Regions from separate parts of the Variovorax sp. VaC1 genome, predicted to be linked through region 3. Evidence: predicted binding sites of a transcription regulator. Region 3 holds the regulator's gene; each other region holds the start of a gene.

The links. The regulator sigma-54, encoded in region 3, starts transcription at its own class of promoters, with help from an activator protein. The targets are predictions, from matches to a motif close to TGGCANGNAANCTGCTTT.
Region 1: a site for sigma-54 is predicted at 3,607-3,624, ahead of ACGLHS_RS23225 (CmpA/NrtA family ABC transporter substrate-binding protein). Genes of this name have one in related genera too.
Region 2: a site for sigma-54 is predicted at 3,233-3,250, ahead of ACGLHS_RS31045 (DUF3567 domain-containing protein). Genes of this name have one in related genera too.
Region 4: a site for sigma-54 is predicted at 2,355-2,372, ahead of ACGLHS_RS21070 (pilin). Genes of this name have one in related genera too.

The regions. Positions count from the first base shown of each region.
Region 1 is NZ_JBIGLT010000006.1:55,631-61,127, forward strand. It holds gene ACGLHS_RS23205 (Hsp20/alpha crystallin family protein) at 1-126, shown strand, start outside; gene ACGLHS_RS23210 (alpha/beta hydrolase-fold protein) at 315-1,073, shown strand; gene tsaD (tRNA (adenosine(37)-N6)-threonylcarbamoyltransferase complex transferase subunit TsaD) at 1,012-2,070, opposite strand; gene ACGLHS_RS23220 (nitrate- and nitrite sensing domain-containing protein) at 2,185-3,468, shown strand; gene ACGLHS_RS23225 (CmpA/NrtA family ABC transporter substrate-binding protein) at 3,816-5,060, shown strand; gene ntrB (nitrate ABC transporter permease) at 5,071-5,497, shown strand, end outside.
Region 2 is NZ_JBIGLT010000009.1:262,769-268,265, forward strand. It holds gene ACGLHS_RS31035 (beta strand repeat-containing protein) at 1-1,802, shown strand, start outside; gene ACGLHS_RS31040 (ChaN family lipoprotein) at 1,899-2,714, opposite strand; gene ACGLHS_RS31045 (DUF3567 domain-containing protein) at 2,912-3,190, opposite strand; gene ACGLHS_RS31050 (DUF3108 domain-containing protein) at 3,309-4,511, opposite strand; gene ACGLHS_RS31055 (fumarylacetoacetate hydrolase family protein) at 4,657-5,497, shown strand, end outside.
Region 3 is NZ_JBIGLT010000007.1:46,788-52,284, forward strand. It holds gene ACGLHS_RS25780 (YceI family protein) at 1-341, shown strand, start outside; gene ACGLHS_RS25785 (hypothetical protein) at 374-625, opposite strand; gene ACGLHS_RS25790 (LysE family translocator) at 769-1,413, shown strand; gene ACGLHS_RS25795 (phospholipase D family protein) at 1,444-3,045, opposite strand; gene rpoN (RNA polymerase factor sigma-54) at 3,056-4,654, opposite strand; gene lptB (LPS export ABC transporter ATP-binding protein) at 4,809-5,497, opposite strand, start outside.
Region 4 is NZ_JBIGLT010000005.1:237,692-243,188, forward strand. It holds gene ACGLHS_RS21060 (pilus assembly protein) at 1-698, shown strand, start outside; gene ACGLHS_RS21065 (hypothetical protein) at 1,320-1,571, shown strand; gene ACGLHS_RS21070 (pilin) at 1,810-2,298, opposite strand; gene ACGLHS_RS21075 (3',5'-cyclic-nucleotide phosphodiesterase) at 2,503-3,306, opposite strand; gene ACGLHS_RS21080 (CHASE2 domain-containing protein) at 3,336-5,497, opposite strand, start outside.

The sequences.
Region 1 (5,497 bases), on a different contig from region 3:
GCCTACGAGCTGCCGCAGGACATCGACGTGGCCGCCAGCAACGCCAAGATCGAGAACGGCGTGCTCACGCTCAAGCTCGGAAAACTGGTGCCGGCAAGCCAAGCCTCTCAGTTGCAAATTGACTAACTTTGCGGATGCCCACAAGAGGAAAATGTTAGTAGCGGCTTGTTTTTGACATTAAACAAGCACCCTATTCACAATAGCGCCGGATAACGTCACATGATGTGACGTTTTCTTAGTACTTTCTTCTTCGTGGGCGTCTCGTAAACGCATCGAGTTCCCGACGGTGCGGATCGGGTGCCCCCAAAGGCACCATGAAAACGCACTTTCAGCCAGCCAACGACCACCATCGTTCCGACACGCTCCTGATCTTTCTGCCTGGCGCGTACCTCAAGCCCGAAGAATTCGAGCGCGAAGGCTTCATCAGCGCCGTGCGGGAGCGCCACCTCGCAGCCGACTCGCTGCTGGTCGACGCGGACGTTTCCTACTACTACGACCAGACGCTCAGCGAGCGCCTGCATGCGGACGTCATCGAGCCGCAGCGTGCCAAGGGCTACACCTCGATCTGGCTCGTGGGCATTTCCATCGGTGGCTTCGGCGCATTGATCCACGAACTGGCGCGGCCAGGTTCGGTCGACGGCATCGTGGCACTGGCCCCATACCTGGGCCGCCGGGTGCTCGGCGCGGAGATCAAGAAGGCCGGCGGCCTGCGCACCTGGCAGGCACCCACCGGGCCGCAGCCCGACGAAGAACCCGATCGCAAGCTCTGGCCCTTCTTCCAGCAGTACCTGGAGCCGCAGCCTTCCAAGGACCTGCCTCAGCTCTACCTGGGTTTCGGCCTGGCCGACCGCTTTGCCAGCAACCACAAGCTGCTGGCGGACGCCCTGCCCCCGGGGCGCGTGTTCACCACCGAAGGCGGCCACGACTGGCCCGAGTGGCGCCAGCTCTGGCGCAATGTGCTCGACGTGCTGCCGCTGCCTTCTTCGCGCGGCCGCATACGCAACCAGTCGGTTACGCGCTTTCCGGTAGCGACGCCTCGGCCGTCAGCGATGCCATCGGCCATCGCGGCCTGACGTCGAAGGCATAGCGCTCGCTGGCCTGCGACAGGCCCGATTGCAGCCGCATGGCAGCGGCCATGGCGATCATGGCGCCGTTGTCGGTGCACAGGTGCAGCTCGGGGTAGTGCACGCGCACCTTGCGCTTGGCACACGCGGCATTCAGCTGTTCGCGCAGGTTCTTGTTCGCCCCCACGCCACCGGCCACGACGAGCCGCTTGAGCCCCGTCTGGTCGAGCGCGGCGAGCGATTTCTTCAACAGCACCTCGACGATGGCCGCCTGCGTGGACGCCGCCAGGTCGGCCTTGTTCGCTTCGAGCTGATCGCCCAGCTTCTTCGCCTGCGTGAGCACGGCCGTCTTCAGGCCCGCAAAAGAAAAATCGAGATCGCCACTGTGCAGCAGCGGCCGCGGCAGCTTGAAGGCAGTGGCGCTGCCGCCTTCGGCCAGCTTCGCGAGCCAGGGGCCGCCCGGATACGGCAGGCCCATGAGCTTGGCGCTCTTGTCGAAGGCCTCGCCGGCCGCGTCGTCGATGGTTTCGCCGAGCAGTTCGTAGCGCCCCACGCCATCGACCCGCATCAGTTGCGTATGACCACCCGAGACCAGCAGCGCGACGAACGGAAACTCCGGCGGATCGGCGCTCAGGAACGGCGACAGCAGGTGCCCTTCGAGGTGATGCACGCCCAGCACCGGCTTGCCCAGCGCCACGCCCAGCGCGCAGGCCACGCCCGCGCCCACGAGCAGCGCGCCCGCGAGGCCCGGGCCGCGCGTGTAGGCCACCACGTCGATCTCGCCCAGCGAACGGCCCGCCTCGGCCATGACGGCCTCGGTCAATGGCAGCACGCGGCGGATGTGATCGCGGCTGGCCAGCTCGGGCACCACGCCGCCGTAGGCCTGGTGCATGGCGATCTGGCTGTGCAGCGCGTGCGAACGCAGCAGCGGCAGCGCGTTGCCGTGCGACTCGACCAGCGCCACGCCGGTTTCATCGCAGGATGATTCGATTCCCAACAAAAGCATGGCGCCGAGTGTAGGTGGCGCCTGCCGGGCACGCCCGCCAAGGGACAAGCGGCGCCCCGAGGCACGGATGTTGCAGTGACGCTGTGCCCCCTGCCCTTCGCGCGCTGCCTCACCATGAAATCCGGACTGAACTTTCTGATCGCCGCCCGCCGCTGCGAAATCGACGAGCTGGACCAGCTCGCCCGCACCAGCGACCTGGTCGGTGTGATCGGCCGGTTGGTCCATGCACTGCAGCGCGAACGCGGCATGTCGAACGTATTCCTGGCTTCGCGCGGCGGCCGCCTCGCCGACCAGCGCGATCCGCAGATCGCCGAATGCCTGTCGCTCGAACAGGAAGTGCGCGCCGGTTTCGACCAGCTCGAAACCGAGGCCCGGCACCGCGCCGGCCCCGGCAACGGTGCCCGCCTCTTCAGCCGCATCGCCTGGGTGTTGCCGGGGCTGGACGCGCTGCCCGCATTGCGCCGCCGCATCGGTGCGCTCGAACTGAAGCCGGCGCAAGCCACCGCCGCCTTCGCGAAGCTCATCGCGGGCCTGCTGTCGGTGGTGTTCGAAGCGGCCGATGGCGCGACCGACCCCGAAATCTCCCGCCTGCTGGTGGCCATGTTCAATTTCATGCAGGGCAAGGAGTTCGCGGGCCAGGAGCGCGCATTCGGCGCCGCCGCACTGGCGGAAGGCCGCAGCGACGAAGCACAGCGCCTGCAATGGCTGCACCTGATCGAATCGCAGGAGCGCTGCTTCCAGGTCTTCACCGATTTCTCGGACGCGGCACTGCTGGTGCTCTGGCGCGAGAGCCAGTCCGACGCCACGCTGGCCGAGCTGGAACGCATGCGCCGCATGGGCGCCACGTCCGCGCCGGCTGCGCCCGCGGGCATCGCCGGCACCCAGTTGAGCCAGACGTGGTTCGACTGCTGCACCCGCCGCATCGACGCCATGAAGACCGTCGAAGACCGCCTGGCCGCCGACCTGCGCGCGCTGTGCGGCCACAAGACCGCGCAGGCGCGCAGCGAGCTGCAGAAGTACCAGGAAGTGCTCGGCACCCTGGCACCACAGGCCGACAACAGCGCCATGTTCTTCGACGACGCCGACGCGCAGGCCGCCGCGCCCGCCCAGTTCGGCCGCCACCTGGAACGCTCGGTGCTCGACATGGTCCAGGAGCAGTCGCACCGGCTGCAAGCCATGGGCGACGAACTCGAAACCGTGCGTGCCTCGCTCAACGAACGCAAGATCGTCGAGCGCGCCAAGGGCCTGCTGATGGCGCACCGACGCCTGAGCGAAGAAGAGGCACACAAGATGCTGCGCCAGACCGCGATGAACCAGAACCGTCGCCTCGTCGATGTGGCCGAGTCGGTGCTGGCGATGGCCGACTACCTGCCGCTCGACACACCGCCCCCGCGCTGAAGGCCGAAGACGGTTCGAGTTGGTGCAGTGCACAACAAGCGTGCATCTCACGTCTCAAGAGGCCTCAGGCCCATGCCGCCCGCAACGGCCTTGCACCGCCAGCTACCCTTTTCATAGCAAATCAGGCATCCGTCAGCTTGGCACACAGCTTGCAACACTGAAGCCATAGACCACCAGGTCTCCAGGCAGGCGGCACCCAATGGCGGGTGTCACCCACCGAACCGGACAAAGGCGTCCTTATCCGCGGGGCTCGTTTTCGAGCAGCCCCGCGCGGTGAGGACGCCTTTCTTGTTTTTCGCTTTGCTTTTTCTTTGTCATCTGTCCCGCCTTCAACCGGAGCCCGCCCCATGACCGACCTGCTCAAAACCCGCCTCAGCCGACGCCGCGTCCTGCAAGCCGCCGCCATCGGCGCCGTGGGCATCGACCCCGCGCTGCGCGCCGCCGTCTGGGCCCAGGGCTCGGACAAGCCCGAAAAGGAAGAAGTGAAGATCGGCTTCATCCCGCTGACCGACTGCGCCAGCGTGGTCATGGCCTCGGTGCTGGGCATCGACAAGAAGTACGGCGTGAAGATCGTCCCCAGCAAGGAAGCGAGCTGGGCCGGCGTGCGCGACAAGCTGGCCAACGGCGACCTCGACATGGCCCACGTGCTCTACGGCCTGGTCTACGGCATGCACCTGGGCCTGAGCGGCCCGAAGAAGGACATGGCCGTGCTCATGACCCTCAACAACAACGGCCAGGCCATCACGCTGTCGAAGAAGCTGGCCGACAAGGGCGCGGTCGATGCCGCCTCGCTCGCCAAGCTCATCGCCAGCGAGAAGCGCGAATACACCTTCGCCCAGACCTTCCCCACCGGCACGCACGCCATGTGGCTCTACTACTGGCTCGCCTCGGCCGGCATCGACCCGTTCAAGGACGTGAAGAACATCACCGTGCCGCCGCCGCAGATGGTGGCCAACATGCGCGTGGGCAACATGGACGGCTATTGCGTCGGCGAGCCCTGGGGCCAGCGCGCCATCATGGACGGCATCGGCATCACGGCCATCACCACGCAGGACATCTGGAAGGACCATCCCGAGAAGGTGCTCGGCTGCACCGCCGACTTCACGAAGAAGTACCCCAACACCGCGCGCGCCGTGACCGCCGCCATCCTCGAGGCCGGCAAGTGGATCGACGCCGGCCTGCAGAACAAGAACAAGATGGCCGAGACCATCGCCGACAAGAGCTACGTCAACACCAGCGTCGATGCCATCAACCAGCGCATCCTGGGCCGCTACACCAACGGCCTGGGCAAGAGCTGGGACGACCCCAACCACATGAAGTTCTACAACGGCGGCGCCGTGAACTTCCCGTACCTGTCGGACGGCATGTGGTTCCTCACGCAGCACAAGCGCTGGGGCCTGCTGAAGGACCACCCCGACTACCTGAAGGTGGCCACCGAGATCAACCGCATCGACATCTACAAGCAGGCCGCCGCCGCCACGCAGACGCCGGTGCCCAAGGACGCGATGCGCACCAGCAAGCTGTTCGACGGCTCGGTGTGGGACGGCAAGGACCCGAAGAAATACGCCGATTCGTTCAAGCTTCATGCATAGGGAGAACAACATGGTCAGTGCCGTCTTTCATTCGCCCCTGGATACGTCCCTTGCGCCCCCTCTTCAGCGTACGGGAGAGGGCAGGAGCGAGGGTGTGCCCCGCGCCGAGGTTGCCCCCCACCCCAACCCTCTCCCAAAGAAGGAGAGGGAGCAGAAGCAACGCGCGCCGATCGACCTGCGTGCCTTCTGGATGCGCGTGCTGCCGCCGCTCGCCGGCTTCGGCCTGCTGGTGCTGATCTGGGAACTGGTGGCCATGAACAGCACCACCGGCTTTCCCACGCCGTATGCCACCTGGCAACAGGCGCTCACGGTGTTCAGCGATCCGTTCTACAGCAAGGGCCCGAACGACCAGGGCGTGGGCTGGAACGTGCTGTCGTCGCTGCAGCGCGTGGCGCTGGGCTTCGGCCTGGCGGCGCTGGTGGGCATTCCGGCGGGCT
Region 2 (5,497 bases), on a different contig from region 3:
TTTCCGGCGCCGTGGGCGACCAGGTGATCGTGAATCGCCAGTCGGCCACGACCTCGGCCACCAGCACCGCCGACACCGCGCTCTACAACGAAGACCGCGCGGTGGCGCCGGTCAACAGCACGGGCGTGGTCAACAGCGCGTTCGCGATCACGGGCAATACCACCGCCGCCGAAGCGACGGCCAACCGCGCGACCAATGCGGTGTCGCTGTCGGGCGGTGCCACGCAGGCGGCCAAGACGGCGGTGCTGAACGCACAGGACAGCAGCGCAGCGGTGACCGGCAATGCCAAGAGCGTGGCCGAGCTCACGCTGACGGGCAGCACCGCGCTGAAGAACAGCAGCGTCACGCTGGACAACAACAGCGTCGGCGGCGCGGCCACCGGCAACGCGGCAACGAACAGCATCGACGTCAAGGGCAGCACGGCCAGCAGCGGCATCCCCGCACCGGCGACGGTGGCCACCGGACCGGCCTCGGCCGTGCTCGTGACGGCCGACCATGCGCTGGCGAACGTGCAGACGGGCACCGGCGCGGTGTCGTCCACCGTGACGGGCAGCGTGGGCATCCACACGGCAGCGCTGTCGACCATCGAGAACGCGACCCTGAGCGTCTCGAACAACAGCCAGAGCGCACGGGCCGTGGGCAACACCGCGCTCAACAGCGTGAGCGTGGCGGGCGCCAATGTGCCGGCACGCACGGCGCTGCAATCGACGCAGTCGGGCACGGCCGCGGTGACGGCCTCGTCGGCATCGACGCTGTTCGCGCCGGTGGCCTCCAGCGGATCGTCGATCCGGCTCTCGGGCAACAGCAACACGGCGCTCGGCGTGATGAACGACGTGACCAACACGCTGGCCGTCGGCGCGACCAACACCACGCCGCCGGGTGCGACGGGCGCGGTCTCGCTGAGCGAAACCGGCAGTGCCGACAACGTGGTGGCCACCGGCGACCACCTGCTGTCGAACCGCCAGAGCGCCGCGTCGACGGTCAGCAGCACGGCCAGCACCTCGCTGTCCAATGACGACCGCCTCGTGCCGGGCACCGCGGGCCTGGCCAGCGGCGCGCTCACGATCTCGGGCAACAGCACCGTGGCCGAGGCTGCGGCCAACCGCGCCACCAACACGGCGTCGGTGGCCAGCGATGCGGTGCAGGGCGCCAGCGTGGGCATCGTCAACACGCAGGGCAGCACGGCCGGCGTGACGGCAACGGCCAGCACGGTCGCGACCGTGGGGCTGTCGGGCGCGGCGCCGCTCAACGGCAGCAGCGTGAGCCTGGACGGCAACACCACCTCCGCGCTGGCACGCGGCAATGCGGCCACCAACGTGCTGACGTCGAGCGCCGGCAGTGGCTACGGCCCGGCCGCCGCCACCGGCTCGGCCAGCCTGGTCGCATCGCCGCTGGCGCTCAACGCGGGGGCCAGCGCCGCCATCCTGAACAGCCAGAACAACGCGGGCGCGGTGACGGCTTCGAGCGTCGGCACGAGCTACCAGGTGGCGCTGAACGCGACCAGCCTGCCGGGCACCACCGGCAGCACGGTCGGGGTGACGGGCAACACGCTGGCCGCGCAGGCCTACGGCAACAGCGCGACCAACCGCGTGACCCAGACGGCGCTGAACACCGGTGCGCCGAGCGCGGCGGTCGGCAACTACCAGGTCAACACCGGCGCGGTCACCGCGAGCGTGACCAACGTGACCTTCGGCGTGGGTGTGTCGGGTGGCGTGGGCAACAGCACGCTGCGCACGACGGGCAACCAGATCACCGCGTCGGCGACGGGCAACTCGGCGGTCTCGTCGATCGCCAGCCGCTGAGGAAAGAAAGCGCAAGGGCCGGCTGCCGGGCGTGGGCCCGCAGCCGGCTTGTTTTTTTCTTGTGTTCCTGTCTGCTTGCTTCTCTGCTGCGCCAGCTCAGCTCGGTCGATTCGGCCGCTTGAGCTCGGCGCAGTAGTCTTTTTCAGGCAGCGGCGGCGTCTGCCAGATGCTGTCGTATTCGCCCGCCACCACGTTGGCAAGGGAAGGCGCGGCCAGCATGCGCACCGTGACGGTCTTGACGTCGTCCGGCAGGTGCTGCGGCACGCCGAGCGTGCGCACCACGTGGCCGGCACCGGCGATCAGCAGCACCGTCTTGCCCGGCTGCCGGGCCTTGACGATGGCCTGCGCCATCGCGCGGTCGCGGCCGACCTGGATGCGCGTCATCGGGACGATCTGCGATTCGGGGAGCATCTTGCAGTGGCCCTCGCGCACGGCGCTCTGCTGGGCGGCGTAGGCCTCGCGGCTGAGTTGCGCATCGAGCGACACGTCGGCCATCGCGTCCTTCATGTGCGCGCGCTGCAGGTTGGCGCCGATCACGGGCACGCCGGCGCGCACGGCGGCCATCACGGCGGGGCCGTAGCTGGCCCAGGGCCAGGCCTTGTCGTTCCAGTCGAGGGCGGCCTGCACCTGGGCCTCGCTCGCGCTGGCGGCCACGTGGGCGGTGCCGCGACCTTCCTCGGCCATCTCCAGCGCCAGCGCGGCGAGCTGGCCGCGCTCGGCCAGCGCCTGCACGGCTTCGCGTTCCATCGCATGGTGCTCTGGGGCATCGTGCTGCTCGCCCAGCAGGAGGGCGTCGGCCGGCAGCAGGGCGGCGATGCGGCGCGCGACGGGTGCATCGGCGCCGGGTGTGGGTGTCGCGGTCGAGCCGCTGGAAAGCGCCGCGCAACCCGTGAAGGCGGTGGCGGCAAGCATCGGGAACAGGAGTCGGGAGGCCCGCGCGGGCCAGTGTCGAAGGAAAGGCATCGCGCCATCCTATGCCCTCGGCGCCTGCTCGTCGTGCCATCCAATCGCGCTTTTCGGTGTCCGTGCCCTGGCGTTTTCCGGCGCCCAAAGAAAAAGCGCCCCGTGGGGCGCTTTGCTGCTTGCCTGATCGAGCGGCCGGGGCCGGCTCAGTGCACCAGCACCGGCGTGTGGGCCAGCTCGGCATAGCCTTCGAGCGTGTCCTCGACTTCTTCCTGCGTGGGCGTGTTGAGCTGCCAGGCGGCGATCTGCTGCTGGAACAGTTCGGCCCAGGAGCCGTCGAGGTAGACCTCTTTGCCCGAGCGCTTGTCCACGATCTCGAAGCCGTGGCGCTCCAAGGCCGGCACATTGGGCTTCGCGGGCTCGTCGCCTTCATTTGGCTGCACGTGCACGACGACGAAGGACTCCGAGTCGTAAAGCATGTTCATGGCGGGCCCTGTGAGGATGTCGATGGCGTTCATGAGGGTTAGATAGCAATCAACGCGCCAGTTTCAAGAACAGTTGTCGTAAGGCCTCTTCCGGGAACTGGTTTATGAGCTTTTTGCCTCAATTCGCCAGCCCTTCGGGTAGGGATTTGCGCAATTGGGCGTCAGCGAAGTTGCCGTTGGGCTCGGTCTGCTTGATCCGCACCGGCAGGTAGCCGTACCCCGGGGCCAGCCAAAGCTCCAGCTTGCTGTCGAATTCCTGCCGGGGGCTGCGGGTGAGCTTGCGGGCCGTGTATTCGCCGGCCGGCAGGCTGAGCTTTTCTTCTTCGCCGACCACGAAGACCCACACGCCGGCATCGCGCGGCCCCACCGTCTGGACCGAAATCTTGCTGCCCGCCGGGTAGCGGCCCGGGTCGCCGGCCAGCAGGCCGCCCAGCTGCATCATCACGCTGAGCCGGTCTTGCGCGCCCGCCAGCAGCGGCACGGGGGGCGCGTTGTTGCTGAAGATCACCTGCCCCTGGTCGCGCACGAAATGCGAGGCCACCTCGGCCTTGCGGCTCTCGGAGTAGCGCTCCGGCTCGATGCCCGAGGGGCCGATCCGGCCGGTGCTGTGCTGGCTACGGATGGTGCTGAACAGCAGCTTGAGCGTCAGCCGCGCGTCGTAGCGGCTGCCGTCCTGCAGCCAGACCAACTCGCCGAACACGCCTTGCATCGGCGAGGCGCCGTCCTGCCCGGTGGCCGTGAAATCGAGCGTGACCGAACCCGGTATGCGCAGCGACTGGGTGCCGACGATGTTGCCGGACGCAGGGTTGGCGGCACCGGCCGTGGCGCCCGGGGGACTGTCCCCGGTGCCGCCCGCAGCCGCTGCTGCTGCACCAGCGGGGGCGCTGGCGGCGGCTTCCGGCGGTTTTGCTCCTGAATCGGTAGCGGCTTGTGCAGTCAGGTCGGGCGTTTCCGGGGGCGGAGTCGTCGGAATGTCCGGTTCCGACGTGGTCGCCTCGGGCGGCGGCACCGGCTTCGGCCGGGGCACCGACGGCGCGCGGGGCCGCCTCGGCTTCACTGCCGCCGGCGGCTTGGCTTCGACCGGCGCGGTGGCGGCCGGCGCCGCGGGCTTGTCCGAGGCCGGCGGCGCAATCACGATGGTGCGGGTGATGAACTTGTTCGCCAGCGGCGACGGCTCCGGACCCATGGCCGTCGTCGGCGCCAGCCCGAGCACCAGCACGTGGACCAGCGCCACCGCCAGCGTCAGCCCGGCCAGCACCCGCCAGGACGGACGACCAGGCAGGCCAGGAGGCAGCGAAGTGGGGGCGACGAGCGTCGACATCAGTGTGTGGAGTGGGGGCCGGGTGCCGAGGTTCACGAAGACCATCTCGGTACACTGCCGCCCGTTCAACCAGTTTAAGTGGGAGCGGCATCGCGATCTGCCTTCGCGCCGCTTCCGCGCCACGCACCGCTTCACGCTCCGCATCATGAAACTCGCCACCCTGAAGGACGGCTCGCGCGACGGCCAGCTCGTCGTTGTCTCGCGCGACCTCACGCTCGCCCACTACGCCACCGGCATCGCGAGCCGCATGCAGCAGGTGCTGGACGACTGGGGCTTCATGAGCCCGCAGCTGCAGGACCTGTACGACGCCGTCAACACCGGCCGCGCGCGCCACGCCTTCCCCTTCGACCCTTCGCTGTGCATGGCCCCGCTGCCGCGCGCCTACCAGTGGGCCGATGGATCGGCCTACATCAACCACGTCGAGCTGGTGCGCAAGGCGCGCAACGCCGAAGTGCCCGAGAGCTTCTACACCGACCCGCTGATGTACCAGGGCGGCAGCGACGACTTCCTCGGCCCGACCGACGACGTGATCGTGCCCAGCGAAGCCATGGGCATCGACTTCGAGGCCGAGATCGCCGTCATCACCGGCGACGTGAAGATGGGCGCCACGCCCGACCAGGCGCTGGACGGCATCCGCCTCGTGATGCTGGCCAACGACGTGAGCCTGCGCAACCTGATCCCGGCCGAGCTGGCCAAGGGCTTCGGCTTCTTCCAGAGCAAGCCCGCCACCGCCTTCAGCCCCGTGGCCGTCACGCTCGACGAGATCGGCGAGGCCTGGCAGGACGGCCGCGTGCACCTGGCGCTGCAAAGCAGCTGGAACGGCCGCAAGGTCGGCCTGTGCGACGCCGGCCCCGAAATGACCTTCCACTTCGGCCAGCTCATCGCCCACATCGCCAAGACGCGCAACGTGCGCGCCGGCAGCATCGTCGGCAGCGGTACCGTGAGCAACAAGGGCGTCGAGAAGAAAGACGGCCAGATGGACTGGC
Region 3 (5,497 bases):
GCGTCGACCTGCTCAACCGGCATGTGCAGAGCAAGGACTTCTTCAACGTCGCGGAATTTCCGACCGGCCGCTTCGTGGCCGACCGCATCGACTTCAGCGGCGACAAGGTGGTCGACGTGCCAGGCACGCTCACCCTGATGGGGCAGACACGGCCGGTGACGCTGAAGGCCGTGCGTTTCAACTGCTACCTGAGCCCGCTGATCAACCGCCAGGTGTGCGGCGGCGATTTCGAGACCACGGTGGAGCGCAGCGACTGGGGCATCACCTGGGGCCTGAACTTCGGCTTCGAGAACAAGGTGAAGCTGCTGGTGCAGGTGGAGGCGGTCAACGTCCAGCCGTAAGCCGGCCAGTGCGGCGCACCCGGGCGGGCTTCTTACCTGGCGACGCTCTTGCGGGCGTTCTGCCCCAGGCGGCCGCCCGAAGCCCTGGACGACTTCAAGCGCTGGCGAACGGCAGCGGCGGCACGCGGGAGGTTGAGCAGCGCGAGCATCCAGGCGCCCGTGACGAGGGTCATCACCGCGCCGAAGATCAGTTGCTCGGAAACCGGCGCGTCGCTCCAGTAGAAAAAACCGAGCAGAAACGACAGGACCACGGCCCAGACGGCGAGAAGTAGAAGGTTTTTCATTTTGCGCATCGCGGGGTCCGATGGAGAAAATGTAAATGAAAAGAAACCAAAGTACTACTTACAGTTTACTTTTCATGCCCCGATGAGCGTGCATTTCTGCACGTTGTTCTCGCATTTCAAAGCACTACCAGGAGCCAGAACCCATGAACAACACCCTTTCCCTGCTAGGTATCGCCGGCGCGATGGCCGTGGGCGCGATGAGCCCCGGCCCCAGTTTCGTCATGGTGGCGCGCACGGCCGTGGCCTCGCGCGGTGACGGGCTGGCGGCGGCGCTGGGCATGGGCGCCGGCGGCCTGGTCTTCGCGATCGCCGCGCTGGCCGGCCTGCAGGCCGCGTTCCTGGCGGTGCCCGGCCTTTACCTGGCGATCAAGGGTTTCGGCGGCGCCTACCTGATCTACCTGGGCATCCGGATCTGGCGCGGGGCGCGGCAACCGCTGAACGTGGCGGCAGACGCCGGCGACTCCCCGCGCCAGCACCGCCGGGGCGGACGCACCTTCCTGCTGGGCCTGGCAACGCAGGTCAGCAACCCGAAGACGGCGGTGGTGTACGCGAGCATCTTCGCGGCCTTCCTGCCGCGCGAGGTGCCGCTGGTGCTGGCGCTGGCGGTGCCCGCGGTCATCTTCTGCATCGAGACGGGCTGGTACACCATCGTCGCGCTGACGCTCTCATCGGCGGCGCCGCGTTCCGCCTACCTGCGCTACAAGGCCTGGATCGACCGGGCCGCCGGCGGCGTGATGGGCCTCCTGGGCCTGCGGCTGGTGTGGTCGGCCGTGCGCGGCGGCAACTGAAGAGAAGCCGACCCGGCGGCGCCCGCGCGGCTAAAGCAGGCTCTCGGGCGTGAGCGGCGCCAGCAGTTCGAGCATCGTGCGGTCCCAGAAGCCCGAATCGGGCTCCTCGTGCAGCACGGTGGTCTTGCCGGCCTCTTCGCTGACCCACTCGATGCGCGAGCCATCGCTGCCTTCGGCAAAGCGCAGCCGGTAGGCGCCCTGCTGCTTGAGCACATCGATCAGCTTGAGCGTCTGTTGCGCCATTTCGGGGCTGCGGATGAACAGCCCGATCTCGGTGTTGTGCGACTCGGAGCGCGGGTCGAAATTCATCGAGCCGACGAACAGGATGCGCTGGTCGATCACCGCCGACTTGGCATGCAGCCGCCCGACCGAGGTGCCGAACAGCCCCAGCCGCACGCTGCGCCGCGTGCGCGTCGAACTCAGTTCATAAAGATCGGCGCCCAGCCGGAGCATGTCCGGCCGGTAGCGCCGGTAGGCGGTGTGGACCAGCGGCTCGTCGGTTGCAGCCAGCGAATTGGTGACGACGCTGATCTTCACGTTGCGCCCCCGGATCTCGCGCATCACCTCCAGCCCCGTGGCGCCGGGGATCAGGTAGGGCGAGACGATGGTCACCTCGGAGCGCGCGCGGCGCATCTGCTCGACCACGTTGTAGCGCACGCTGTCGACGTCCAGCAGCGGCACGCCGCCGTACGACGCGGTCTTGCCGATCACGCGGTCGGGCGAGTCGGCGTAGGCCTCGGCGGTGGTCCAGATCAGGCCCAGCTTGCCGGCGTCGAGGTCTTCGACCATCGGGCTGTAGCCGAGCACGTCGTTGGGCGCGGGCTTGGGCGGCGGCGGCGTGGTGTCGGGGCCAGTGGCGGCGTCGAAGCGCTTCTGCAGTTCTTCGCGCGACAGCCCGCTGGTCACCACCGACTGGATCGGCCGCACATAGACGCTGTTCCAGTACTGGTCGAAGAGCACGCCAAGGCGCGGAATCAGCGCACCGGTGACGAAGGTGTCGAGGTCGAGAAAGTTCTCGCCCGAAGTGCGCGTGAAGTACTGGTTGCCGATGTTGCGCCCCCCCGCCACCGCCATCGCGCCGTCGGCAATGAACAGCTTGTTGTGCATGCGGCGGTTGACCCGCTCGAAGTCGAACAGCGAGGCGGTAAAGCGCTTGAGCAGGCTGCCGCGCCCGGCCGGGAACGGGTTGAACAGGCGCAGCTCCACGTTGGGCGTGGCGGCCAGGCCGAGCAGCAGTTCGTCTTCGCCCGAGGTGTAGAGATCGTCCATCAGCAGGCGCACGCGCACGCCGCGCTGGGCCGCATCGCGCAGGGTGCGCAGCAGGTAGCGGCCGGTCTCGTCGTTCTCGATCTGGTAGTACTGCACGTCGAGCGAGCGCTGGGCGCGGCGCGCGAGCTGGATGCGCGTGTCGAAGGCGAAGTCGCCGCCGGGCATCAGGCGAAAGCCGCTCAGGTCGGGGTCGGGCTGCGACGCCAGCGCGATCTTGCCGAGCGCGGTGTCGGCCGAGACGGCCATGGCCTTGGTGGGCGGGCGCGGGGCCTCGTCGGGCAAGGTGGCGCAGCCAGCAAACAGGAGCACGGCCGCCATGGCGAAAACCCAGTGCCCACAACGCGACAGCAGGCGACGAGCCATCGGCGGCTTTCTACAAAGCCTTGCGCAGGTTCGCGGGCGCGATGCGCAGCGCCTCGCGGTACTTGGCCACCGTGCGCCGCGCGCATTCGATGCCCTGCTCTTTCAGCATCTCGGAGATCTGGCTGTCCGACAGTGGCTTCTTGATGCTCTCGGAACTCACGAACTGCTTGATGAGCGCGCGCACCGCGGTGCTCGACGCATTGCCGCCGGTCTCGGTGCCGAGCGCCGAGCCGAAGAAGTACTTGAGCTCGACCGTGCCGAACGGCGTGGCCATGTACTTGGCGGTAGTCACGCGCGAGATGGTCGATTCGTGCAGGCCCAGCTCGTCGGCGATCTCGCGCAGCACCAGCGGCCGCATGGCCAGCTCGCCGTGCACGAAGTAGCTCTTCTGCCGCTCGACGATGGCGTTGCTCACGCGAAGGATGGTGTCGAAGCGCTGCTGGATGTTCTTGATGAACCAGCGCGCCTCCTGCAGCCGCTGCGACAGCGCCTGGCTGCCTTCGCCCTTGTGCGACTTCAGCGCGCCGGCGTAGATGTCGTGCACCCGCAGGCGCGGCATGACCTCGGGGTTCAGCATGACGCGGAACTTGACGTTGGTGCCGCGCCCGGTCTTGGTGACGATCACGTCGGGAATGACGATGTTGCGCTCGACGTCGACGAAGCGGCGCCCCGGCTTGGGTTCGAGCCGCGCAATGACCTGCAGCGCCGAGCGCACCAGCTCTTCGCTGCTGCGGGTGAGCGTGGCCAGACGCTTGAAGTCGCGCCGCGCGAGCAGCTCCATCGGCTGCTTGCAGATGGCAACGGCGATCTTGTAGACCTGCGCCAGTTCTTCGTCTTCGCCCGCGTCTTCGGCGGCCAGCGCGCGCAGCTGGATGCACAGGCACTCGCCCAGGTCGCGCGCGCCCACGCCCACGGGCTCCAGGCTCTGCAGCAGGCCGAGCGCCACCTGGAAGTGGTGCACGAGGTCGTCGAACTGGTCGTTGTCGTCGCCCGCCAGGCCCGAAGCCAGGGCCGGCAGCGAGTCTTCGAGGTAGCCGTCGTCGTTGAGCGATTCGATCAAAAAGCGCAGCGCGGCGCTGTCGTTCTCGCCCAGGCGCAGGCTCAGGGCCTGGCGGTGCAGGAACGACTGCAGCGACTCCTGGCTGCGCGCGAGCTCGGTGGCGTCGGCGCGTTCGTCGTCGCCCAGGTTGTTCTGGCGCGCGGGTGCGTCGCTGCCCCACTCGCTGTCGTCCGGTGCCATGTCGACAGTGCCGTCGCCCTCCCAGTCGGGCTCGCGCTCGGCGATCTCGGCGGCGGGGCCGTCGGTGTCGGCTGCCGAGGCGGTGTCGGTGGACGCGGTCGTTGCGCTGGCGCTGGGCGCGGAGGAGAAGTCGCCTTCGCCGGCCTCGCCCGCTTCATCGCGCGGGACCGGCGTGTCGACGGCGTCGAGCCCGAATTCCTCGCGCGCCGCTTCTTCCGCGGTGCGTTCGAGGAACGGGTTCTCGTCGAGCATCTGCTCCACCTCCTGGCTCAGTTCGAGCGTGGAGAGCTGCAGCAGCCGGATCGACTGCTGCAACTGGGGGGTGAGCGCGAGATGCTGCGAGACGCGAAGGGACAGCCCTTGCTTCATGAGGAAACGGCTCCCCCCCAGGCTGCGCGCTTTGCGCCATGCCACTCCCCTGCCGGTAGCGGGCAAGCCGCTTCGGGCGGCCGTGCGCGACACCCTCCGCGCAGGAGCTCCGCTCGGATGACGGCCACGTTCATCCTTGACCCTCGCCGCACGATCACATCCGGAAGTGTTCGCCCAGGTACACCCTGCGTACTTCGGCGTTGTCGACGATCTCCGAGGGTGTGCCTTGTGCCAGCACATGCCCGTCGCTGATGATGAACGCGTGATCGCAGATGCCCAGCGTTTCACGCACGTTGTGGTCGGTGATGAGCACGCCGATGCCGCGTTCCTTCAGGAAGCTGATGATCCGCTGGATCTCGATGACCGCGATCGGGTCGATACCGGCGAAGGGCTCGTCCAGCAGGATGAAGCGCGGCTGGGTCGCCAGCGCGCGCGCGATCTCGACGCGACGGCGCTCGCCGCCCGACAGCGCAAGCGCCGGCGAATCGCGCAGGTGGTCGACCCGCAGGTCGGCCAGCAGTTCGGACAGGCGCTCTTCGATGTGCGCCTTCGACAGCGACACGAGCTTGCCGTTTTCGTCGGGCTCGCTCTGAAGCTCCAGCACGGCGCGCACGTTTTCCTCGACCGTGAGCTTGCGGAAGATCGAGGCCTCCTGCGGCAGGTAGCTCAGGCCCATGCGGGCGCGGCGGTGGATCGGCATGTGGGCGATCGGCTCGCCGTCGATCGTGATGTCGCCGGCGTCGGCACGCACCAGGCCCACGATCATGTAAAACGAGGTGGTCTTGCCGGCACCGTTCGGCCCCAGCAGTCCGACGACTTCGCCCTTCTGCACGTCGAGCGAGA
Region 4 (5,497 bases), on a different contig from region 3:
ATGCGTCGAGCACCAACTGGAATGTCAAGCAGTTGGCGACGCTGGTAGACAGCAGCGGCAATCCCCAACCCGTCACGGGAGCACCCGAATTGGGTGTGGTGAAGAACAAGCGCATGGTCTTCGTCGGCACCGGTCAATACCTCGGCACCACTGACATTCCAGGCACCACGGGCGCCAACACCAATGCAACGCAGGCGCAGTCGTTCTACGGCCTTCTGGATGACAAGTCTGCCACCCCGACAATCACGCCGTTGCGCACGCAGCTTGTCCGACAGACGGCCACGTTGGCGGATCCAAACATCAATGTGACCAGCAATCCGCTGGATCTCACGGCCAAGAAGGGCTGGGTGTTGGACTTTGCGACAACTCCAGCAGGTGAACGTGCTTACACGAGCCCCGTGCTGTTCCAAGGTGTACTCGCCTTCACGACCAACATACCGTCAAGCGATCCTTGCTCGCCAGGAGGAAGCTCGAATCTTTACTTCCTGAATTACGCCAACGGCGGGGCCATACCGAACCTGAGCAGTCGCGTCATAGGCAAGGTGCTGGCGAGCCGTGTGCAGCCTGAAGGATTGCCGAATGGGGCGGTGAAGATCCTTGTGCGTACGTCTGATGGAAAGACCAAGGCCTATGACGTGGCGGTGCCGTCTTCGACCACGCCGACACGCATCATGTGGCGGGAAGTCATCACGAACTGAGTGCCCCAGCCTTGCCACAGGTCCCATAAAGGAAACGGCGTTGGCGATAGACGCCCAATGATGAGACTCATTGGGCATTTTCAGATTGCTCGGTCGTTCCTGTGAATCTGCGATGAACGGACTTCATCGACACGGGCGATCCCCATTGCCGCCCGCGCAGCTTCAAGCCCTGCTCGCACGCACGCTCATGAGACAGCATCTCGGCTTCCCGCGGCAGATCGGCCGCGATCTAGAGCACGTGCTTCCGATGCTTCTCGCCACCTATTGCTGTCGCCATGGCTGCACCGCAGCCGCGAATTCAACTGCGCCAGCTTGTTTTCGGGGAGGTTCCTTGCGCGGGGCCGGTCGCACAGCCCTGCATACGGCCAACGGCTTCCTTGCGCATGAGCATAGGAGAGCATCCACTTGGCTGCATGACGTGATGCACACGGAAACGAGGCAGGTCAAGGCGGCACTCGCAGTCCCGATACTCGCTCGCGAGCAATCTTCACCTTCGCGTTGTCTCTAATTGAGAGGCTGCCATAAGGGGTGTTCATGTACGCAGCCCTGCACGGCCAAGACAACTGAAGTTGTCACAAAAAGCCAGCAGAGAAAGAAAAAGCAAACGAGAGCGCAAACAGCATGGTTTGCTCGCTGCCTTACCTGAAGCACGAATTCATTTCAGGCCATGTGTTACCTTCGATGAAAAACATCCAGGATGAAAAACCGATGGACAAGCTTAAATCAGAATTCTGCCCCTTAATTTCCAAAGAGGTGTTGCAGGCCAATGCAAGCAGGCTGGCCGCGCAGCCTTGGCACTCAGGTGTCAAGCGGCGTGGGCCCCCTTCGCAGCATCAAGCATCTGATCCTAAGCAACGCTCGATTGCTACATGAGCGGAGCACGCGCGGAGCTCAGCCTGGCAGTGATGGTCTACAACTTGAAACGGGCTTTCAACATGAAAGGCACAACCTGGATGCTGCAGGCACTTCGGGGTTGAAGCCCTTCGCGCAGTCCTTCGCGCGCCCAAATGAAAAATGCCCCGCTATCACGGGGCATCTCGAACTTGGCGACAGGCAGACTATTTACACAGCCTCTGCAAAGGCGGCCTCAATAGTTCGCTGAAGACGCGATTTAGATCGGGGAGCCAGCAGCACCACAAGTCTTGGGACGAATCGAGACGTCGACAGTGGATTCGCAGGTCCACTTAGACGAATTGACGGCATAGAGCAGCTTGTAGGTAACAGTCTTGCTGACAAGTTTCGGGTTGACTCCAGTGGCATTGAAGGTCACGACAACGGTGCAGCCGCCAGTTGCAGTTGCAGCTCCACCTGCGGTCGTCTTGAGGACGTACTTGCCAGCAATGCTGGTGTCTTGGCCGATATCACCAACCACACCGCCAGAGTTGTCGGGACAGGTGTTGTCCTGCGGGAAGCTCAATTCGATGTTCTTCTTCACACCGTCGGCAAGCGTCGTTGCTTCGGTCAACTGAGCCTTCGCCGTGTAGTCTTGATACGCCGGCAGAGCCACAGCAGCCAAAATACCAATGATCGCCACAACGATCATCAATTCGATAAGGGTGAAACCCTTTTGCACATTGCGTGCGATAGAACGACGGTTCATTCATTAACTCCAGGTTGGTTTGTAGAGCCCGGGAACCAGCCCGGAGCGCAGTACCTTCCGCAGCATCCGTGCCACCCACTCCCTGGGGCCAACACCGCCCAAACCCGTCACCTTTGTCCACCTTGGCGTTACACCAAGTGACACAATTTGCGTCAAGATGCTACAAGCAGTGACAAATTTGTCATGCCATCGCATCGCGAGCCGTCAAAAAGTCAGAATCCCATCCGCCTTCAGCCAGCGTATATCCCGCTGCGCCAAACCCGCCACCTGATGGTCGGCCAGCGCGCCGATCTGGCTCATGATTTCGTCGGTTTCCGCCGGCTTGGTATGGGTGATGTAGATCGGGTATTGCTTCCCCGGATCGATGTGCGTCAGCTCGTCCGCCAGCACCGCGGGCGACAGGTGCAGGCTGCGCTCGGCCAGTGCCTGCTCGCGGCTGCTGAAGGCGGTCTCGATCACGAGCATAGCCACCTCGATTGCATTGACGCGATCCCAGAACGGCGCGTTGCGCTCGGTGTCGCCGCTGAAGACCCAATGCGCCCCGCCTGAAGCCCTTCGCACCGCGAAACCGCAGGCCGGCACGGTGTGCACGGCCGGCAGCACTTCGATGAGCTTGGGCGCACTGCTGCCCAGCTGCAGCATCTGCCCCACGGCAATGTCGTGAAAGCTCACGAAGGGCGCTTCAGGGCTCGGAATGCTCTCGAAGTCGGGCCAGATGACGTTGTTGAACACGTGCGCGCGCAGCGCTTCGATGGTGGCGCGCAGCGCATGCACACGGAGCGGCTGCGTGCGGCGGCTCCCCACGGCATCGAGCATCAAGGGCAGCGCGGCGATGTGGTCGAGATGGCTGTGGGTCAGCACGACGTCGTCGATGCTGGCCATTTCGTCGAGCGTGAGGTCTCCGACACCGGTGCCCGCATCCACGAGCAGATCCGTGTCGACCAGAAACGAGGTGGTGCGGCAGTCTTTGGCGATGGCGCCCGAGCAACCCAGCACACGAACCTGCATTGTGAGAGACCCCTTGTATGTGTCTGTCGTCATTTGGTTTCGAACCGGGTTGCGCCGTCCCAGTTCGGGTCTTGCGGGCGCAACGCCATCGAGGCTAATCGCTGGGCGTAGAGCTGGTAAAGGACTTTTTTGGCATCGGCAGCGAGCAGGGGAGCCAGCAAGTTTCGGCCCACCGCCCAGTCCTGCCGGCGGTAGGCCGCGAGCACGCCGGCCCAGTGTTCGAGCTGCTGTTGCGTCTGCTGCACCGCACCAGCCGTGCGTATGCCCAGAGGCGTAAAAACAGAAACGATCTGCGCTTTTCCCTTGACGCGCACGCTGTCGAGTTCCTGCCAGATGAAGTCGGGCGCCGACTCGCGGGTCGCGCCGCTGGTCACGATCTCGACGCCGTAGTGCCCGCTCAGACCCTCGAGGCGCGACGCGAGGTTCACCGCATCACCGACGACGGTATAGCTGCGGCGTGCGGTCGAGCCCATGTCGCCGACGCTCATCACGCCGCTGTTGATGCCGATGCCCACGCTGATCTCCGGCCGCCCGCTGGCGCGGTGCATGCTGTTGATGTCGCGCAAGGCATCGGCCATGTCGAGCGCCGCACGCACGGCAAGCGCCGCGTGATCGGGCGTGTCGATCGGTGCGCCCCAGAAGGCCATGACGCAATCGCCCATGTATTTGTCGACGGTGCCGCGGTGCGCACTGATCACGTCGGTGAGCCGGCTGAAAACGGTATTCAGAAAAGCTTGCAGCTCGGCCGGTGCCATCTGCTCCGACAGGCGGGTGAAGTCGCGCATATCGCAGAACATCACGGTCATCGGCTTGCTCTCGGCGCGCATGCTGTAGCGGTCGGGGTGCACGAGCATTTCGTTGACGAGTTGCGGCGGCACGTAGGTGCCGAAGAGCCGAACCAGACCGCGCCGCGCGCGCGACTCGACGAAATAGCCCCAGCTCATGTTGAGCACGAAGGCGAGCGCCGTCGTGGCGAGCGCCGAGGCCAGCGGCAGCACGAGGCTCTCGCCCACATAGAGCCAGACGTTGATGCCGATCAGCGCGGCGCCCGTGCCTGCCGCGAGCAACACGGCGCGCGATGCCGACAGCAGCGACAGCCCGAACGCCAGCACGAGGCCCGCGACCAGGATGGTCAGCACCTCGTAGCCGGGCGCGTAGTCGGGCACCGCGAGCAGGCGGTGGTCGAGCAGGCCCGACACGATGTTGGCGTGCACCTCGACCCCCGGAAACGCCGCGCCCACAGGCGTGGCGCGCAGGTCCTGCAGGCCGGGTGCCGTGGCGCCCACGAGCACGATCTTGTCTTTCAGCTCGCCCGGCGCGAGGCGGCCTTCGAGCACGTCCGCGGCCGCGACATAACGGAACGACCCCGCGCCCGCACCGCCCGGTCCGCGAAATGGCACCTGCATGCTGGCCGACTGATCGACCGGAATGCGCAGGGGGCCGAGCCGCAGCGATTCGAGCCGCAACGCCCCTCCACCAGATGCGAAGGCCGGGCGCACCGGCGGCGAGCCGTTCGCCAACCGGTAGACCGCAAGCGCCAGCGACTCGTAATAGCCGGGCTGCGCCTGCCCGCCTTCGTAGCGCGCGATCAGCGGCACGCTGCGAATGACGCCGTCGCCATCGACGCCGACCAGCGTGTTCAGGAAGCCTGCGGCAGGCGCGGCCTTTGCCAATTCCGGCAGGCTGGCGCCGAAGCCGTTCCAGCTCGTGCCGTAGACCTCGCCCGCGGGAAAGGCGTCGGGAGACAGGAGCGGTGCAGCGGGCAGCTGCCCCTTGGCACTGGGGCTCGTTGTTCGCGTGAAGTAGTAGCCGAGCGCAACCCGCTGGCCGTGCAGGGCCTCGGCAAAGGTGGCGTCGTGGTCCAGCGTGGGCGCGAGGCGCTCGATCTCGGAAGCAAGGCCCGGCATGTTGCGCAGCGGCCCGGCGGCGATCTGGCGCAGCCTGTCGAGGCCGGCGCTTCGGTCGGCCTCGAGGAACATGACGTCGAAGCCGAGCACCGCCACCTGCTGGCGCGCCAGGAGTTCCGTAGTCAGGCGGGCGAGCTTGTCGCGCGGCCAGGGCCATTGGCCTTCGCGCGACAGACTGACGTCGTCCACGTCGACGATCACGACGCGCGTGTCGAGCGTGCCCGGCATGGTGGCACGCAGCCGGATGTCGTAGATCAGTCGGTCAAGGCGCTCGAATGCGCTTT